One region of the Caproicibacterium amylolyticum genome, then DNA from elsewhere that is predicted to be linked to it. Evidence: riboswitches for the same ligand, from Rfam matches in the RefSeq annotation. Region 1 holds a riboswitch; the other holds the start of a gene.
The links. A riboswitch is a leader RNA that binds a small molecule or an ion and turns the genes downstream of it on or off. The one in region 1 is predicted to bind thiamine pyrophosphate.
Positions count from the first base shown of each region.

Region 2: another riboswitch for thiamine pyrophosphate. It lies ahead of thiC (phosphomethylpyrimidine synthase ThiC); the one in region 1 lies ahead of thiW (energy coupling factor transporter S component ThiW).

Region 1 covers NZ_CP060696.1:552,724-558,142, reverse strand. Annotated here, with positions in the region: gene H6X83_RS02500 (AraC family transcriptional regulator) at 91-978, shown strand; gene thiD (bifunctional hydroxymethylpyrimidine kinase/phosphomethylpyrimidine kinase) at 1,262-2,068, opposite strand; TPP riboswitch at 2,413-2,512, shown strand; gene thiW (energy coupling factor transporter S component ThiW) at 2,829-3,368, shown strand; gene thiM (hydroxyethylthiazole kinase) at 3,373-4,194, shown strand; gene thiE (thiamine phosphate synthase) at 4,191-4,820, shown strand; gene H6X83_RS02475 (recombinase family protein) at 4,879-5,419, opposite strand, start outside.
Region 2 covers NZ_CP060696.1:2,044,690-2,050,108, forward strand. Annotated here, with positions in the region: gene H6X83_RS09775 (iron-containing alcohol dehydrogenase) at 1-59, opposite strand, end outside; gene H6X83_RS09780 (helix-turn-helix domain-containing protein) at 277-828, opposite strand; gene H6X83_RS09785 (helix-turn-helix domain-containing protein) at 1,108-1,704, opposite strand; gene thiC (phosphomethylpyrimidine synthase ThiC) at 1,910-3,211, opposite strand; TPP riboswitch at 3,318-3,418, opposite strand; gene H6X83_RS09795 (superoxide dismutase family protein) at 3,478-3,990, opposite strand; gene H6X83_RS09800 (hypothetical protein) at 4,102-4,341, shown strand; gene H6X83_RS09805 (MFS transporter) at 4,604-5,419, shown strand, end outside.

The DNA.
Region 1 (5,419 bases):
TGATACTATACTGATTTCTAATTCTTAAATCTTGAATAAAATTAACAAGTATTAACACAATCCTGCTGTTTTCAGAAAGGCACAGTCAAAATGGACCATGATTCACTAAAAGAAAAAATACCGCACGGCGATGCCATGTTTCCGCTAATGGTACACGTGTTTGAAACAGACGTCTGCCTGCAGGAACGTATCGTTAGCCACTGGCATGCAGAACTGGAATTTTTGGTAGTTACCCGCGGCTGCGCGGATTTTCACATTGATGCCGAAAATTACCGTGTGCAAAAAGGTGACCTGCTTTTTGTAAACACAAACCGCCTGCACTCTGCCACCGCTGTGGCAAAAGAGCCCTTTTGCTTTTTCGCTGTTGTGTTCAGTCCCTCTCTACTGGGCAATTACGGTAACGACAGCATCTGGCAAAAATACGTGGAACCAGTGCTGCACAACAAGGTCCGTTTCCCGGAACATATTCGGCCGCAGGAAAATTGGGAACAAGAGGTACTTGTTCTGCTCACGCAGGTTCAGAACATCTATCTGCAGCAGGAGACAGCCTACGAACTGCTCCTCAAAGCAAAGCTTTATGAAATGTGGTACCTGCTGTTTGCGCACTCACAATCCGCCCAAGAAGCCACCGGACTCAGCGACTACCGCATTGTGCGCATCAAAGCAGTTTTAAACTATATACAGGAACATTACCGGCAGAAAATCACCCTGGCAGAACTGGCAGCGGAATTTCAAATGAGTGAGGGACAGTTCTGCCGCTTTTTCCGGTCAATGATCAATCTTTCAACAGTGGAATACATTAACTCCTGCCGCATCAGTGAAAGCGGCGTACTGCTGCAGGAAACTGACAAAGAAATCGGTGAAATTGCCGGTTTGGTCGGCTTTAACAATATCAGCTACTTTAACAAAACCTTTCGCAGGTATATGCACTGCTCGCCTACACAGTTCCGGCAAAACGGAAAGCGCAGCGAAACATAAGCGGCAATTACTACTTTCCGTCGCTTTCTTAGCGACTAGTAGTCTTCCTTTATCGTGTAAAAAAGTGCAGGAGGGATGGGAATCCCTCACAAGGGGTCGATTTTCTAACGGAGTTTTGAGCTTTAGGAGAAGGCCTTGGAAGCCTGACTTGCAGGCTCCCAAACCCGCGAGCGCTTCTTATGATATAAGAGCAAGGTCAAGAGAAAGGCCGTGGCGCTACGCGCGCCACACTGCGGTCGCTTTCTAAGAAAGCGATGGAAAGTAATTTCAGAGGTGCACCTTTTTAATCTTTTTCCTCTTTATATGCCGGTTTAATATCAAAGGCATGGTTCATGGGGCCGGCACCGCGACCCAGGTTCAGCATATCGGCAATCGCACCGGAAAGGTAATCTTTCGCGCGCTGTACCGAAATTTCCAAGTCAAAACCTTTGGCAAGGTTCGCCGCGATTGCGGAGGAAAGCGTGCAGCCGGTGCCGTGTGTATTCGGGTTATCAATCCGGCTGCTGCAAAACCACTTTCCAACTCCGTTGTTCCACAAAAAGTCGTTGGCTCCACCCACACTGTGCCCGCCTTTCAGCAGCACAGCGCATCCAAAGCGCCTGCAGATTTCTTTTGCCGCGGCTGCGGTAGTTTCTTCGGAAGTGATTTTAATTTCAGAAAGCAGCTCCGCTTCAGGAATGTTCGGCGTTACCATCTCTGCCAGCGGCAGCAGTCGGGTCGTTAAAACAGAAACCGCAGCTTTCTGCAGCAGTCTGAAACCGCTGGTAGAAATCATCACCGGATCCACCACAACATGTTTCGCGTGATACTGGGTAAGCTTTTTCGCAGTTACCGCAATCAGATCACTGGAAGCCAGCATGCCGATTTTTACAGCATCCGGAAAGATATCGGTAAAAACAGCGTCCAGTTGTTCCGCCAAAAACTGCGGCGGAACCTCCAAAATATCCGTTACGCCAGTCGTGTTCTGAGCAGTCAGCGCAGTAATGGCACTCATTGCGTAAACACCGTTCACCGTCATGGTTTTCAGGTCTGCCTGAATGCCGGCACCTCCGCTGGAATCGCTGCCGGCAATCGTCAATGCTGTTTTCATTTTGTATGGTCCTTTCTGTTCAAAACATTACTTTCCATCGCTTTCTTAGAAAGCGACTGGGGGTGCGGGGGCAACGCCCTCCGCGACCTGCTCTTGACTTTAGCAGCATGAGAAGCAGGTCTGGGCTGCAAGCCCAGGGCCTTAGTAATTATGAGCATTGCTCTAAGGAAGCGACAGAAAGTGATTTTTCAATTATGCATTACTTTGTTGGACTGCTATAGAAAGTGACGGAAAACACAGTTTGTCTTTTCTCTACATCCTTTTTTCAGTATAAAGCAGAAGCCGCCGCACTGCAACCCGGTTTCGACGCGAATTGACAAACCTGCCTTTGCGTGATATCATAGGCAGGAAAACAGGGGAGCCGAAAGGCTGAGAGGAAGCGTTTGCTTCGACCCTTCACCTGATGTGGGTAATGCCACCGTAGGAAGTTATCGCAGACTTTTTAGGGGCATCCATGCGTGGGTGTCCCTTTTTTCATGAACTTTTGGAAAGGAGTGCAGAAAAATCCGCTGCCCTGATGCGTCAGGAAACAGATGAAGGGGGAGCGCCCTGCGTCTGGCAGCAGCAAAACAACCAAATAGCGAGGGAGCCCGTGTTTCGGGTTGAGAGGAAACTTTTCAGTTTCGACCGCTTTGCAGATTCTGCTGCACAAAAGCTGTTTGGGATTTTTCTGCCCTTTGCATAAACCTTTAAAGACTGAAATGCGGCAGCTGCAAAGAAGCAGTCTGTCGTTTTTGCTTTAAAGGAGTGTAAAAGCCGTATGAAAAAAAGTCATGTATTAAAAATGGTCACCATGGCATTCATGATAGCCGTTGGTGTTGTCATCTCGCCAATCCTGCGCATTGAGGGGATGTGCCCCATGTCCAGCCTTATCAACATCACGTGTGCGGTCTTGTTTGGCCCATGGTATGCGCTTGGGTGTGCTGTGATTATCGGCATTATCCGAATGACGCTGATGGGCATTCCGCCGCTTGCGCTGACTGGTGCCGTATTCGGCGCAGCACTTTCAGGTATTTTGTACCGCATTTCCAATGGAAAGCTGATTTTTGCCGTACTCGGCGAAGTAATTGGTACCGGCATCATTGGGGCAGTCGTTTCCTACCCGATTATGACGTTCCTTTGGGGCAGAGCGGGGCTTACCTGGATTTTTTACATCCCGATGTTCACCGGAGCGACCCTGATGGGCGGCGCAATCGCATTGCTGTTCCTAACTGCTCTGCAGCGGGGCGGCACGTTAATAAAAATGCAAAAAAGTCTGGGGGCAAAAATCTATGCACGTCCAGCCAAAGTCAATCTCTGAATTATTGGATATCCGCCAGCAGGTACAGGATACTGCCCCCTTGATTCACTGCATTACAAATCCGATTTCCATCAACGACTGCGCCAACGTCATTTTGGCAGTTGGAGCAAAGCCGATTATGGCGGAACACCCCAGAGAAGTCAGCGAAATCACGGCAGCCGCACAGGCAGTGGCATTGAACCTCGGCAACATCACCGATGCGCGCATGGAATCCATGCTGCTTTCCGGCCGAACCGCAAAAAAGCAGCAGATCCCCTCCATACTGGACCTGGTGGGCATTGCCTGCAGTTCACTGCGGCTAGACTATGCCAAGCACCTGATTGCGGAGTGCCGCCCAAGCGTCATCAAAGGCAATTTTTCGGAGATAAAAGCTCTCTGCGGCGTACCAAACGCCTCTGTTGGTGTAGATGCCGGCACGTATGACCGCATTACATTGGGAACCGCACCGCAGGCCGGCAGCCTGCTCAAGCAGCTTTCCGCACAAACAGGCGCCGTTGCCATGGCAACCGGCGAAGTAGACCTAATTTCTGACGGCACCCTGCTTTGCGGAATTTCCAACGGGTGCAGCCGGATGTCGCTCGTAACCGGCACCGGCTGCATGCTGACAGCACTGACAGCAGCTTTTCTTTCGCAGGGAGATGCGTTCGGCAGCGCTGTCCTTGCCGCTGCCATGTTGGGAATTGCAGGAGAGCTTTCGCAGGAGGTTCCCGGTGCAGGCAGCTTCCACATTGCTCTGTTAGACCACCTTTCCTGCTTATCGAATCATGTTATTTTAGAGAGGATACACAATACATATTTTGAATGGAAAAGGAAGCAGCCAAAATGAAAATAGATCTCACCCTGTACCTCGTCACCTGCAGTGACGGACTTTCTGAAAAAGACTTTCTCACAAAAGTGGAGCAGGCCTGCCGTGGTGGAGTGACTCTGGTGCAGCTGCGGGAAAAAAAGAAATCCACCCGCGAATACCTGCACCTTGCAAAGGCCGTAAAAGAAATCACAGATGCTTACGGGATTCCCTTGATTATTGACGACCGCGCGGATATTGCGGTTGCCTGTGACGCCGCCGGCGTGCACATTGGGCAGGAAGATTTGCCTGTTTGGGCTGCCAGAAAAATCGTCGGCAATGATAAAATCGTGGGTACTTCCGCAAAAACCGTTGCGCAGGCACTCGCCGCCCAAAAAGGCGGTGCGGACTACTTGGGTGTTGGCGCAATTTACCCAACCACAACCAAAGTAATAACCACTTTAACCCCGATTGCCGTACTCAGTGACATCTGCCGCGCGGTTTCTATTCCCGCAATCGCCATCGGCGGACTGAACCTCGGCAACTGTCAGGCTTTAAAAGGCGTGCCGATTGCCGGAATCTCAGTGGTCTCCGCGATTATGAAATCTGAAAATCCGGAAGCCGCTGCACAAAAGCTTCACGCCGCAGTTTCCGACCTGCTGAATTGATACAATATTGAAAGGGCATTTCCCACGGCTTGTGAGCTGTGAAAAGTGCCCTTTCATTTTACGCTTTTTTCTGTGCCTTTCGGTAACGGTAAATAATCCCCCGCAGCCGGTCATAAGGAATGCCCAGTTCTTCCGCAGCCTGCTGATAAGTCAGCTCCCTGCTCTGGATTTTCCCATAAACCTCCACAAAGCCTTCCGGCAGCGCATTCGCCCTGCGCCCCAGGTGCCTGCCCTGTGCTTTTGCAATGGCGATTCCCTCCGCCTGCCGCTGACGGATAAATTCCCGTTCCGCCTGCGCTACATAGGACAAAAGCTGCAGCACAATGTCTGAAATCAGGGTACCGATTAAATCTTTGTTGGTTCGCGTATCTAAAATCGGCATGTCCAAAATCACGATGTCCGCGCCCTTTTCCTTAACAATGTAACGCCATTCCTCCTGAATGTCATCATAGTTGCGGCCGAGGCGGTCGATAGACTTTACAACCAGCACATCCCCACGCCGAATTTTTCTTCGCAGCTTTTGGTACTCCGGCCGGTTAAAATCCTTGCCGGACTGTTTGTCTGAATAAAGGTTTTTCTCAATGATACCCCAGCGCAGC
Region 2 (5,419 bases), 1.5 Mb from region 1:
TGTTCGCAAGTACCCCGACCGAAAACCAGATTGACTGGAAGATAATACTGAAACTTCATTGCTTTCTGCTCCTTTTACATGGATTTGAATCTCATCTATTCAAAAAATTCATATGCATCAAACAAAGGCGTTCCGACAGTTTACCCGTCGGAACGCCTTTGTTCCATCTTGCTTTTTAAGCATTGTTACTTATTTTTAAATTTGCAAAGTGTAAAAAAGACAATATATTGTCTTTTGGCTGTAACCGCCAGACAGAATATTTTGTATCCTGTGGCATCAAGTCCATTGGAACACAGAAAACAAGTGCAACTGTTTTGTTCCTTTACAGTGGCAGGCGTGTGAACAATCCGTATTAAAACGAATGGCATCCCCCGCACTTAGACAGTAGGTTTCCTCTCTAACCTCAAGCAGCAGTTCCCCTGAAACTACCAGCAGATACTCCATTGTGTGTTCGCCGTGAGATGCACAGCGATAGGTTTTGCCCGGTTCCACTGTAATGTCATAAATTTCAAAATTGCGTCCTTGCTCATAGGGAAAATAAACTTTGCTGCTGTACACCTGCGGTTCTTCTTTAATCGGAGTCAGGCTGTTTCCCCTGATGATGCAGCTGGAATCTTTCGGTGCACCAATCAAATCCAAAAAAGTCACCCGCATGCCACTAACGATTTTCTCAATCGTACCAAGTGTTGGATTTGCTTCACCGCGTTCAATCTGGCCCAACATGCTTTTGCTCAGCCCAGTTTCATGTGCAACATCATCCAAGCTCATCTGCTTGCTTTTGCGCAGGCTGCGTAAATTCTGTGCAACATTTTTATTCAGGTAATCCACTGTGCATTCCTCCAGGTACCAGACACTGCATTCTTTTCTCTGCTGTACGTGCAGTATAAAATACATTTCGCGTTTTCACCCGTGATTATAACACAAAATTTCTAAAGCGTCCAGCAACACACAAGTAAACTTTTCAAAAGCTTTGTTTTCCCCGTAACTTTCATTGCTTACTTTTATTTATGAATCATTTACACTGAAAACTTTCATAATCAAAGCAAAAAAGAAAGTCCCCGCGCAGCATTTTTCAGTGCGTGGGAACTTTTACAAAGCAAAACGTACTCAACTGATGCCTTTTTCCGCCGCGTTCGACTGCAGTGGATTTGGTGTATTGACTGTTAGAATTTTTGCCACCCGGGTCGTGCGGTTCATCCAGTTGTGGCGCTGGTAGGAATGGATATGGATACTGTCACCGGGATACAGCACATACTGTCCGTCCTCCAGAAAAAATGTGACAACACCCTCCAGTATGTATACAAATTCTTCCCCATCATGTGCATACATTTCCGGCAATTCCTTGTCATCTTCCAAAGGCATTAAAGCAAAGATACGCGGGAGCATTGCAAATTCCGTATCCGGTTTCTTCAGCAAATACTGATAAATCTGCGCACTGACTTTGCTTGGCTGCAGGTCAATTCGATGTATAACCGGATCCTTGGTAACCGGACCTCTGCTTTCTTCAAACAAAACAGAAAGCGGCACCTCAAGCACATTCGCCAGCTTTTCCAGTGAGTCTAATGCAATCGAAGAAATTCCCCGCTCAAACTGAGAAAGGAACCCAATTGACAAACCACAGGCCTCACTTAGCTGCTTTAATGTGTATTTTTTCTGGGTACGAAGCTCTTTGACTTTGGCGCCAATGGCTGCATTCGCATTCAAAGGCGTCCACCTCCTTTAACTTTAAACTTAAATTACGGAATCGATTCCATGATACTCGGTGATTCGAGGGTTGTCAACAAATTTTGTAATTTTTTTCATAATTATGGTAAACAGAAATATAGTTTGCTTTTTCATCAAATACAGATTTCCTTAAACCAAAAGGACCAAAATGCATCAAATGCATTTTGGCCTTAAAAGTGAGAAATTATTTTAGTAAAACATTTTCTCCGTTCATAATCCTGTTCATGTTTCGCACCGCGCACATTTTCCCGCACATGGTACAGGTATGTTTGTCCGTTGGATTTGTGCTTTTAAAATACTCTTCTGCCTTTTCGCGGTCCAACGCCTGGTCAAACATGGCGTCCCAATCCAGCTTCTGGCGCGCATCGCTCATGCGGTTGTCCCATTCCCGCGCTCCCGGCAAACCTTTGGCAAGGTCACCGGCGTGTGCAGCAATTTTCGCTGCGATAATCCCCTCTTTTACATCAGGAATACTGGGCAGCCGCAAATGTTCCGCTGGCGTCACGTAGCACAGAAAATCCGCGCCTGCCGCAGCAGCCACCGCACCGCCGATCGCCGAAGTAATGTGGTCATAGCCGGGCGCAATATCGGTTACAAGAGGCCCAAGCACATAAAATGGTGCATTGTGGCACAGCCGCTTTTCCAAAAGCATATTCGGTGCAATCTCATTCAGTGTCATATGTCCGGGACCTTCAATCATAACCTGCACGTTGTGCTTCCATGCACGCTCTGTTAAAAGGCCAAGTTCCACCAGTTCGCTGACCTGAGCGGCATCTGTTGCATCATCGTTGCAGCCCGGCCGCATGGCATCTCCAAGCGAAATGGTAACATCCTGTTCGTAAAGGATGTCCATCAAATCGTCAAAATACTCAAAGAACGGGTTTTCATTCCCGGTCATTTTCATCCAAGCATAAATCAGCGAACCGCCGCGGGAAACAATATTCATTCTGCGGCCGCTGCGCTCAAAGCTGTCAATTGATTTACGGTTAATGCCCGCATGAATCGTGACAAAATCCACGCCTTCTGCCGCGTGCGCACGCACAACCTCCAAAAAATCCTTTGCCTTAATGTCACGCAGATCCTTCTCCAAATAACCAACCGCGTCATACATCGGCACTGTACCAATCATGGCAGGGGAAAGTTCCAGCAGCTGCTTGCGAAATGTATTCGTTTTGCCGTAATTGGACAAGTCCATAATGGCTTCCGCATCATATTTTAAGGCAAGTTTCGCTTTTTCCAATTCGCACATATAATCCCGGCAGTCGCCGCTAATACCAAGGTTCACGTTGATTTTCGTGCGCAGGCCCTGCCCCACACCGCATGCCCGCAGATTTTTATGATTCCGGTTTGCCGGAATTACTATGGTGCCCGCCGCCACACGCTGCATCAATATTTCCGGGGCAATGTGCTCCTCCTGTGCAACATTCTGCATCTGCGGTGTAAAGATTCCTTTTCTGGCTGCCTCTATCTGTGTATGAAATTCCATTGCTCATAACCCTTTCTTTTGGGGAATGCTTTTGGCTATGCTCACCGCAAAACTCCGTGCAAAAAAGCACAGCTGCGCGTAAGCGGCAACTGTGCTTCAAAAATTCATTCAAGTACGATTTGCTTCCTACGACAGTATTAACTGACAGGTTCAAAGGGTCAAGCGTTACCGCTCTCTCAGCTCAGTCGAGCACCCCTGCAAAGCCATATGACGGCATTCGCCGTATTTTTTAACCGTTATTAGTATTGCACAGACATCATTTTTTGTCAAGTTCTCTTTGCCAGATAGATTTCACCGCAGGCAATTTTCTCCCCTGCATTCCCCGCAGGCTGTGTGGTAAAATCATCCGGGTTTTTGTGAATCACGACTGTACGCCGAATCACATCTTTGGGCTTAAAACGGTCTGTAAATACCGCCATGCATGCGTAGCCGTCACGTGAAGCGAACAGCGGCGGCAAGTCACCGGCGTGTGCCGGATGTGGGCAGTCCTCCGGATTAAAATGACCTTCGGTGTTTTTCAGAGGGTCTTCCTCTGTACCCGTGCAACTGCTGCCGCTGTGAATATGCAGTGCAAAAATATTAGCAGCACACGGCTTTTTTTCCGCTGGCAAACGAAAAACTTCTGCGGTCACTACTGTGCCGCCCGGCGCATCATAAAGCCGCAGTACACCGTGTATCGGACGATAATTTCCAGTACCGCGTATCTGCGCCCTTGCAACAGGCTCGCTATGATCAATTAAATCTGTAAATGCTTTATATTTTCCGATATATGGAAACATGATTATCACCTCTTTACAGAATATGCAGCGAAATTATATTCGGCAGGCAATATTTTGCACGCCTACTTTTCCGCACTGCGGACAAACTAACTCTGCAAAGGAGATGAGACAATGAAGCAGAAAGCAAAAAAAGCACAGCAGCAGGATAAAGACCTTTTGGGCTACACCGATGACTACCTGAATGACGTGGACAATGTTGTTTCCACGCAGGAATGTACCGGACTGATCATGGCTCCCCCTGTGTCTGAAGCAGAAGCGGAATCATTTACCGACATTTATACGATTCCCAAGCCGGAAAACAAAATTCCCAATGGCCTGCAGAAAGAAAAAAAAGAAGATCATGATTTTTAACTTGCGTTCAAATACGTTTCATGATATAATATAAAAAATTTGCCGAAAGGAGGGTACACACATGATTTGTGCAACACTGGTAAAACTGCTTCAGTTTGGACCGGATTTTGCTGCAAACAGGGATAGTGTACCCTTTTTGCGGTAAACAAACCGGTTCTGCAATTTTTGCGGGCCGCGGCGTTTTGCCGCGGTCCTTTTTTGTGCGCGGGTGCATTTCCCTTTTTATTCGATTGCTGAACAAATAAAAAGGAGATGCAAAATTATGCATATTCGAAGTCAACTTCTGAAATTATATCTTTTTCAACTTATAACCGCTTTCCGTGTAACGGACGCCATCTGGGTTTTCCTGCTGATTCAGCGTGGGTTCAGCTTGGCGCAGGTCGGCATTGCGGAGGGCGTGTTTCACCTTGTCAGCTTTCTGTGTGAAGTTCCCAGCGGTATGTTTGCTGACCTGCTGGGCCGCAAGCGCACGCTTGTCTGCAGTGGAATTATGATTGCCGCCGGCTGTGCTTTTATGTTGGGAATTGACAATTTCACCGGCGTACTGCTTTCCATGATTGTCAATGCACTCAGCTATAACCTTATGTCCGGCACCGAGCAAGCGCTGACTTATGACAGCCTGCTGATGGTAAATCAGGCAGACCGCTACATAAGCGTCAGCTCCCGGCAGAATGTGATTTACCGGGTCATTTTCGCAATTTCCGGTTTAAGCAGCATGTGGGCCGTTACTGTGGGCTGGCAGGCATGCTATCTGCTTTCCGCCGCGCTCGGTGTGGCATCCAGCATTGTCGCTTCCGTCATGACGGAACCGCTTGTAACAGAAGTGCAGAAAAACCGCAGCCACGAGCCGCTTTCCCAACTGCCGCACCGGCTTGCGGTACATTTTAAACAGAGTTTCTCATTTCTGCGGAAAAATCCCCGTGCCGCCTGTATTATGCTTTCTACTGCAGGAGTTTCCACAGCAAATTACATTACATTAATGCTTCTACAGGACTATCTGCCGGCAATCGGCCTGCCCGCAGGTGCAATCGGCATCCCGCTGCTGCTGATCGACTTAATTGGCTCCGCAGGCGTTGCC